DNA from 2 places in the Streptomyces sp. NPDC057854 genome. Region 1 is predicted to be linked to the other one. Evidence: riboswitches for the same ligand, from Rfam matches in the RefSeq annotation. Region 1 holds a riboswitch; the other holds the start of a gene.

Region 1 (4,277 bases):
TCCAGTCGGTGCCCAGCGCCTCCCGCGCCAGCCGCGCGGTGAGGACGGCCTCGCCCGCCGTGTAGCAGCCGGCCGTGTTCGGCAGCACGCGGATGCCGAGCCGGTCCAGGACGGAGAGGACCGAGCCCTGCACGGTCGGGTCGAGGCGGCGCATGGCGACGGTGGTGAGCTCGGTGCCGCTGGCCACCAGGGCGCGCTCCAGGACGTCCAGGCTGGGGGCGCCGCCGGTGCCCATGACGAGCCGCGAGGAGAACTCCGTACCGCCGAGGACGAACACGTCGTCGGACATCGCGCTCAGCCCCCCTGCACCGCGGTCAGGACCTCGACCCGGTCGCCGTCGGCGAGCAGCGTCGTCGCCCACTCGCCGCGCGGCACCACGGCCTCGTTGACGGCGGCGGCGACCCCGGCGGGGGCGGTGGTGAGGGTGGCGACCAGGGAGGCCAGGGAGACGGGGGCGGCGAGCGCGCGCGGCTCGCCGTTCACGGACACGTTCATGCGGGCTGCTCCTGAGGTACGGGGCGAGCGGTGGGGAAGCGGCGGGGGGAGAAGGGGCGGGCCTCGGCGGGGAGGACGCCGGTGGCGAGCGCCTCCGCCATGACGTCGCCGGTGACGGGGGTGAGGAGGACGCCGTTGCGGTAGTGGCCGGTGGCCAGGAGGAGGCCGGGCAGGGCGCTCGGCCCGAGCAGCGGCGCGTTGTCGGGGGAGCCGGGGCGCAGCCCGGCCAGGGTCTCGGTGAGCGGCAGCTCGGTGAGGCCGGGGACCAGCTCGTGGGCGTCGCGGAGGAGTTCGTACACCCCGCCCGCGGTCACCGTGGTGTCCCAGCCCAGCTCCTCGCTGGTGGCGCCGATCACCAGCTCGCCGTTCTCGCGCGGCACCAGGTAGACGTGGCTGCCGCGGACCACGGCCCGGACGGTGCGGGAGAGGAAGGGGGCGTACGCGGCGGGGATCCGCAGCCGCAGGACCTGGCCCTTCACCGGGCGGACCGGCGGCAGGACCGCCTCCGGCACGCCGGCGAGCCGGCCGCTGAGGCTGCCCGCGGCGAGGACGGTCTGCCCGGCGGCCAGCGCGGTGCCGTCGCCGAGGACGACCCCGCGCGCCCGGTCGCCGGTCACGGTGAGCCGTTCCGCGCGCGCCCGGTGGAGGACCACCCCGGCCCGCTCGCAGGCGGTGAGCAGCGCGGCGGCCAGCCGGCGCGGGTCCACCTGGTGGTCGCCGTCGACCCGGAGCCCGCCGCGCACCCCGGGCGCCAGCATGGGCTCCAGGCGGCGGCAGTCCCGGCCGCTCAGCCACTCGGAGGCGAGCCCGCAGCGGGTCTGGAGGGCGTGGAGCTCGCGCAGGTGGGCCCGGTCGTCGGCGTCGAGCGCGACGGCGAGGGTGCCGCAGGCGCGGTAGCCCACGTCGAGGCCGGTGGCCTCCTCCAGCTCGGCCACGAACGCCGGGTAGCGCGCGGCGGAGGCGAGGTTGAGCCCGAGCAGGGTCTCCTCGCCGTAGTGGAGTTCGGTGACGGCGGCGAGCATGCCGGCCGCGACCCGCGCGGCGCCGCCGCCCGGATCGGGGTCGACGAGCGCGACGCGCAGCCCGCGCAGGGCCGCCCGCCACGCCGTGACCAGGCCGATGATGCCGCCCCCGACCACGAGGACGTCGGTGGTGCGGTCGGTGGTGTCGGATGGACGCATGGGCGTTCCCGCCCCTCCCTTCGCCGGCATGACCCGGATCAGGTTCGTACGGTCGGAGGCCGGTCAGCCTCCCTCTCAGCCCGGTGCGTCCGGGCTCCCGCGAGTGGTGTCTGCCCGCCACCCTAGCCCCCGGCGGCGGTGCGCCACAGGGCACCTCCCTTTCTGACGTTTCGTCAGGTGCGTAAGGTGGACGGGTGAGCGAGCAGAAGCAGACCCAGCGGCACGTCGTGATCGTCGGCGCGGGCATGGCGGGCGTGCAGACCGCCGTCGCCCTGCGCGAGCAGGGCTTCGAAGGGCCCGTCACCCTCATCGGCGCCGAACCCCACCAGCCCTACGACCGGCCCCCGCTCTCCAAGGCCGTCCTCCTCGGCAAGGCCGAGCACTCCGCCTTCGACATCGACTTCGAGTCCCTCGGCGTCGACCTCCGCCTCGGCGTCGACGTCACCGGCCTCCGCCCCGCCGACCGCACCCTCGACACCGAGGCCGGACCCGTCCCGTACGACACCCTGGTCCTCGCCACCGGCGCCCACCCGCTCACCCTCCCCGGCGCCGAGGGAGTCCCCGGCGTCCACCTGCTGCGCACCCTCGACGACGCCGTCCGCCTCGGCCCCGTCCTCGCCGGCGGCGGCCCCGTCGTCGTGGTCGGCGCCGGCTGGATCGGCGCCGAGTTCACCACCGCCGCCCGCGAGGCCGGCTGCGCCGTCACCGTCGTCGAGGCCGCCCCGCTCCCGCTCGCCGGCGCCCTGCCCGACGAGGTCGCCGTCGCCATGGCCGGCTGGTACGCCGAGAGCGGCGCCGAACTCCTCACCCACGCGCGCGTGGAGACCGTCCGGCCCGGCGCCGTCGTCCTCGCCGACGGCCGCGAACTGCCCGCCGACGCCGTCGTCGTCGGCATCGGCGCCCGCCCCGCCACCGCCTGGCTCGCCGGCTCCGGCATCGCCCTCGACCCGAGCGGCGCCGTCACCGCCGACGACCGGCTGCGCACCTCGCTGCCCGACGTGTACGCGGTCGGCGACTGCGCCTCCTTCCCCTCCGCCCGCTACGGCGAACGGCTCCTCGTCCACCACTGGGACAACGCCCTCCAGGGCCCCCGCACGGTCGCCGCCGACATCACCGGCTCCGACGGCGGCACGCCCGACCCGTACGACCCCGTCCCGTACTTCTGGTCCGAGCAGTTCGGCCGCTTCGTCCAGTACGCGGGCCACCACGCGGGCGCCGACACCCTGGTCCGGCGCGGCGACTCCTCCGGCCCCTCCTGGTCGGTGCTGTGGCTGCGCGACGGCGTGCCGGTCGCCCTCCTCGCGGTCGGCCGCCCCCGCGACCTCGCCCAGGGCCGCAAGCTCATCGAGGCGGGCACCCCCGTCGACCCCGGGCGCGCCGCCGACCCGGCCGTCCCGCTCAAGTCCGCGGTCCGCTAGCACCCCCCTGGCACCCCCCGGACGGAGGCGGCGGGACGGGCCCGACTACCGGCTGTCGGCCCCGGATGGCAGGCTTGTCCCGTGACCGAGATTGACGCAAACATCGATGCTCTCGTCCCCGAGTGGCTCCACCTCCCCGACATCGCCGAGATGCTCGGCGTCGAGGTGACGCGGGTGCGGCAGCTGGTGAAGGAGGGCCAGCTGATCGCCGTCCGCCGCGGCGAGAACAACGCGCTCCAGGTGCCCGCCGCCTTCATCCAGGAGGACAGGGTCGTCAAGGGCCTGTCCGGCACCCTGACGCTCCTCAGGGACGACGGCTTCTCCGACGCGGAGATGCTGGAGTGGCTCTTCACCGCGGACCCGACCCTGCCCGGCACCCCCGCGCAGGCGCTCCGCGAGAATCGCGGCACGGAGGTGAAGCGCCGCGCCCAGGCGCTCGCCGTCTGACACGCCGAACCAGCACCGCCGGTGCCCCGGCCCCGCGCCGCGGCACCGGCACCACCCGACGGGGGGAACCACCATGCCCACGCCTCGCGAGCGGCTCGCCGACGCCCGGCTCTACCTGTGCACCGACGCCCGGAAGCGCCAGGGCGACCTGCCCGCCTTCCTCGACGCCGTGCTCTCCTCCGGCGTCGACATCGTCCAGCTGCGCGACAAGGGCATGGAGGCCGCCGAGGAGCTGGAGCACCTGGCGGTCCTCGCCGACGCCTGCCGCCGGCACGGCACGCTCCTCGCCGTGAACGACCGGGCCGACGTCGCCCACGCCATCGGCTCCGACGTCCTCCACCTCGGCCAGGGCGACCTGCCCGTCCCCGCCGCCCGCGCGATCCTCGGCGACGAGGTGCTGATCGGCCGCTCCTGCCACGCCGAGTCCGAGGTGGCCGCGGCCGCCGCCGAGCCCGGCACCGACTACTTCTGCACCGGCCCCTGCTGGCCCACCCCCACCAAGCCCGGGCGGTACGCCCCCGGCCTGGACCTCGTGCGGTACGCGGCGGGGCTCGCCCAGGACCGCCCCTGGTTCGCCATCGGCGGGATCGACGCGGACAACCTGGACCAGGTGCTGGACGCCGGCGCCCGCCGGATCGTCGTCGTCCGCGCGATCACCGAGGCCGACGACCCGGCCGAGGCCACCGCCGCCCTCGCCAAGCGCGTCCGGGAGCGGTCCGGCGCCTGACGGAGCCCG
Region 2 (4,277 bases), on a different contig from region 1:
CCGCACCTGCTGACCGAGGACCGCGCCGAGTACGAGCGCGTCCTCGACGACGCACTGCGCACCGCACCGGAACGGCCGGAACTCGCCGGAACCGGCACCCGGCTGACGGCCGCCCAGCTGCGCGCCATGGCCCTGAACGCGACAGCGCTGATCACCACGGCCGCGGCGAGCGAGTACGAGCACTTCGTGAAGGTCCGCGAGCAGCACCGCGCCGCGTCCAACCGCCCCCGGCCCGCCGCGCCCGACGAGTCCCCGGGCGCCGTCGCCGTCCTCACCGTCCTCGTCCCCGTCCTCGCCGGCACGGCCGCCGCGATCTTCCTGCTGGTCGGCGCCGCCGTCCGGCTGCTCGCCCCGACAGCCGCCCTCGGCACCACCCTGCTCACCGCCGGCCTGGTCTTCGGCGCCCTCGCCGCCGCCGGCCTCCTCGGCGCGGGCGCCGGCCTGCTCCGCACCGCCCTCCGCAACAGCCCCGCCGACACCGGCGCCCCCGACGACGAACTCACCCGCGCCCGCGCCGCCTGGCGCCACGCCCTCCTGGAACGCGGCGTCATCCCCTTCCTCCACGCCGCCCTCACGGCCACCGACCCCGACCCCGACCACTGACGACGGGCGGGTCCCGAACCCGTGGAGGCTCGGAACCCGCCCGTTGTCTCCCGTTTCCGGGGTCAGTCCGCCAGCGGCAGGTAGACCCGGTTGCCCGAGGCCGCGAACTCGGCGGACTTCTCGGCCATGCCGGCCTCGATCTCGTCCGCCTTCAGATCACCGCCGTGCTCCCGGCGGATGTCCTGCGAGATCTTCATCGAGCAGAACTTCGGGCCGCACATCGAGCAGAAGTGGGCCGTCTTCGCGGGCTCCGCCGGCAGCGTCTCGTCGTGGAACTCGCGGGCGGTGTCCGGGTCGAGGGCCAGGTTGAACTGGTCCTCCCAGCGGAACTCGAAGCGCGCGTCGGAGAGCGCGTCGTCCCACTCCTGCGCGCCCGGGTGGCCCTTCGCCAGGTCCGCCGCGTGCGCCGCGATCTTGTACGTGATGACACCGGTCTTCACGTCGTCGCGGTTCGGCAGGCCCAGGTGCTCCTTGGGCGTGACGTAGCAGAGCATCGCCGTGCCCCACCAGGCGATCATCGCGGCGCCGATGCCGGAGGTGATGTGGTCGTACGCGGGCGCGACGTCCGTGGTCAGCGGGCCGAGCGTGTAGAACGGCGCCTCCTCGCAGATCTCCTGCTGGAGGTCGATGTTCTCCTTGATCTTGTGCATCGGGACGTGGCCCGGGCCCTCGATCATCGTCTGCACGTGGTGGCGCTTGGCGATCGTGTTCAGCTCGCCGAGCGTGCGCAGCTCCGCGAACTGGGCGTCGTCGTTGGCGTCCGCTATCGAGCCGGGGCGCAGCCCGTCACCGAGCGAGTAGGTGACGTCGTACGCCGCCAGGATCTCGCAGAGCTCCTCGAAGTGCGTGTAGAGGAAGTTCTCCTTGTGGTGCGCGAGACACCAGGCCGCCATGATCGAGCCGCCGCGCGAGACGATGCCGGTCTTGCGGCGCGCGGTGAGCGGCACGTACGGCAGGAGCACGCCGGCGTGCACGGTCATGTAGTCCACGCCCTGCTCGGCCTGCTCGATGACCGTGTCCTTGTAGATCTCCCAGGTCAGCTCCTCGGCCTTGCCGTCGACCTTCTCCAGGGCCTGGTAGAGCGGCACGGTGCCGATCGGCACGGGGGAGTTGCGCAGCACCCACTCGCGGGTGGTGTGGATGTTGCGGCCGGTGGACAGGTCCATGACCGTGTCGGCGCCCCAGCGGGTCGCCCACGTCATCTTCTCCACCTCCTCCTCGATGGAGGAGGTGACGGCGGAGTTGCCGATGTTGGCGTTGACCTTCACCAGGAACCGCTTGCCGATGATCATCGGCTCGATCTCCGGGTGGTTGACGTTGGCCGGCAGCACCGCGCGCCCGGCCGCGATCTCCTCGCGGACGACCTCCGGGGAGACGTTCTCCCGGATCGCCACGTACTCCATCTCCGGGGTGATCTCGCCCCGGCGGGCGTACGCGAGCTGGGTCACGGCCTGCCCGGCGCGGCCCCGGCGGGGCAGCCGGGGGCGGCCGGGGAAGACCGCGTCGAGGTTCTTCAGCCCGCCGCCGCGCGGCGAGGTGTGCTTGATGCCGTCGTCCTCGGGGCGGACGGGGCGGCCCGCGTACTCCTCGGTGTCGCCGCGCGCGATGATCCAGTTCTCGCGCAGCGGGGGCAGTCCCCGGCGGACGTCGGTGTCGACCGCCGGGTCGGTGTACGGACCGGACGTGTCGTACAGCGTCACGTCCTTGCCGTTGGTGAGGTGCACCTGGCGGACCGGCACCCGGATGTCGGGGCGGGAGCCCTCGACGTATCCCTTGTGCCAGCCCGGCTTGCGCTCGTCCTGGCTGGTGGCAGGCGTGCGTGCATCCTGAAGGGTCATGAGACCTGATCTCCCTACGCCGGCATTACCCGGTAACAGGTTCGGCGGTCGGCGCAGCCTCCTCCCGTACGTACGTCGTCAGTACGCGCGTACGGTGATCAGCGCCCTCTCAGCCCGGTGCTCCGAGCTCCCGCGTGTGCAAAGGTGCCACCACGCTAGCGTCCTCCCGGGCGTGCTGAACAGTGGGCCCCCGTCGTTCTTGCGATGATCGGTCGGTGACTTCCTCGCAGCAGTCCCCCGATCCGCACGGCCACGGCCACGGCCCCGAGCACGGACACGGGCCCGAGAACGGGCACGGGCACGGGCCTGGCCATGAGCACGGTCACGGTGCCGGTCCCGGCCAGGGCGCCGGTCTCGGGCACGGCCACACGCACAGCCACGGCCCCGCCGCGCCCGTCTCCCGCCATCTGCGCAGAGTCATCGCGGCCGTGCTCATCCCGTTCGCCACCGCCGTGGTCGTCGGTCTCGTCGTGCTCTGGCCCGGGGGGACGCCCGCGCACGAGCGGACCGGCGTCGGCTTCGACCGGCAGACCGAACAGGGCAAGGTCGTGGCGGTCGAGCAGGTCGACTGCAAGGACGTGAACGCCGCACAGGTGCCGCCCACCGGCGACACCACCACCCCGCAGGGCCGCGAGGCGGTCAACGGGCAGCAGGGCCAGTGCGAGAAGGCGACGATCGAGGTCACGAGCGGTCCGGACCAGGGCCGTACGTTCACCGAGATCGTGCAGCCGGACGCCCCGCGCCAACTGGACGAGGGCCAGGGCGTGGTCGTCGCCTACGCCCCCGACGCCCCGAAGGACCTGCAGTACTCGGTGACCGACGTGAACCGCAAGGTGCCGATGGCGGTCCTCGCCGGCATCTTCGCGCTCGCGGTCGTGCTCGTCGGCCGGCTGCGCGGCGTGATGGCGCTGATCGCGCTCGCGGTGAGCTTCGTGGTGCTGACGCTCTTCATCCTGCCCGCGATCCTGGAGGGTTCGAACCCGCTGATCGTGGCGGTGGTCGGATCGAGCGCGATCATGCTGCTCGCGCTCTACTTGTGCCACGGGCTGTCGGCCCGTACGTCGGTCGCGGTGCTGGGCACGCTGATCTCGCTGCTGCTGATCGGACTGCTCGGGTCCTTCTTCATCGGCTGGGCCTCGCTGAGCGGCAACACCGACGACTACACCGGGCTCATCCACGGTCTCTACCCGGGGATCGACATGTCCGGTCTGCTGCTCGCGGGTGTGATCATCGGTTCGCTCGGCGTCCTGGACGACGTGACGGTCACCCAGACCTCCGCGGTCTGGGAACTGCACCAGGCCGATCCCCGCATGGGTCCGCGCGCGCTCTACCGGGCCGGGATCCGGATCGGCCGCGACCACATCGCCTCGGTGGTCAACACCCTGGTCCTGGCCTACGCCGGTGCCGCGCTCCCGCTGCTGCTGCTCTTCACCATCGCGCAGAGCAGCATGGGGACGGTGGCCAACAGCGAGCTGGTGGCGGAGGAGATCGTCCGCACCCTGGTCGGCTCGATCGGTCTGGTCGCCTCGGTGCCGGTCACGACGGCGCTGGCCGCGCTGGTCGTGTCCGCCGACCGCCCGGCGGGGGAATCCGCCGCCCGCACACCGGCCCGCGGCGGACGCCGCCGCCGCGCCAAGTGACGCCCGCGCGGCGGCCGTACGGCACGAACGCCGCAGCCGCCGGCCGTCGGCCCGTCAGCGGGAGGGTCGGCCGGAACCGCAGGCCGTACGCGAGCGTGCCGGATCCGTACGGAGGGGAGCGCCGGGTTCAGGCCGGACCGGCGCTCTCCTCGGCAAGGATCCGGCCGAGCGCGGCCTCCAGGCTGTCCTCGAAGTC

Evidence for each region. Region 1 has a riboswitch for thiamine pyrophosphate ahead of thiO (glycine oxidase ThiO). Riboswitches for the same ligand answer to the same signal wherever they lie in the genome.
Region 2: another riboswitch for thiamine pyrophosphate. It lies ahead of thiC (phosphomethylpyrimidine synthase ThiC); the one in region 1 lies ahead of thiO (glycine oxidase ThiO).

The regions. Positions count from the first base shown of each region.
Region 1 covers NZ_JBHVMF010000010.1:85,649-89,925, forward strand. The annotation lists gene ACFVQZ_RS16575 (thiazole synthase) at 1-289, opposite strand, end outside; gene thiS (sulfur carrier protein ThiS) at 295-495, opposite strand; gene thiO (glycine oxidase ThiO) at 492-1,676, opposite strand; TPP riboswitch at 1,674-1,787, opposite strand; gene ACFVQZ_RS16590 (NAD(P)/FAD-dependent oxidoreductase) at 1,871-3,094, shown strand; gene ACFVQZ_RS16595 (helix-turn-helix domain-containing protein) at 3,176-3,541, shown strand; gene thiE (thiamine phosphate synthase) at 3,615-4,268, shown strand.
Region 2 covers NZ_JBHVMF010000025.1:80,617-84,893, reverse strand. The annotation lists gene ACFVQZ_RS29895 (hypothetical protein) at 1-603, shown strand, start outside; gene thiC (phosphomethylpyrimidine synthase ThiC) at 666-2,441, opposite strand; TPP riboswitch at 2,435-2,585, opposite strand; gene ACFVQZ_RS29885 (YibE/F family protein) at 2,657-4,081, shown strand; gene ACFVQZ_RS29880 (SsgA family sporulation/cell division regulator) at 4,209-4,277, opposite strand, start outside.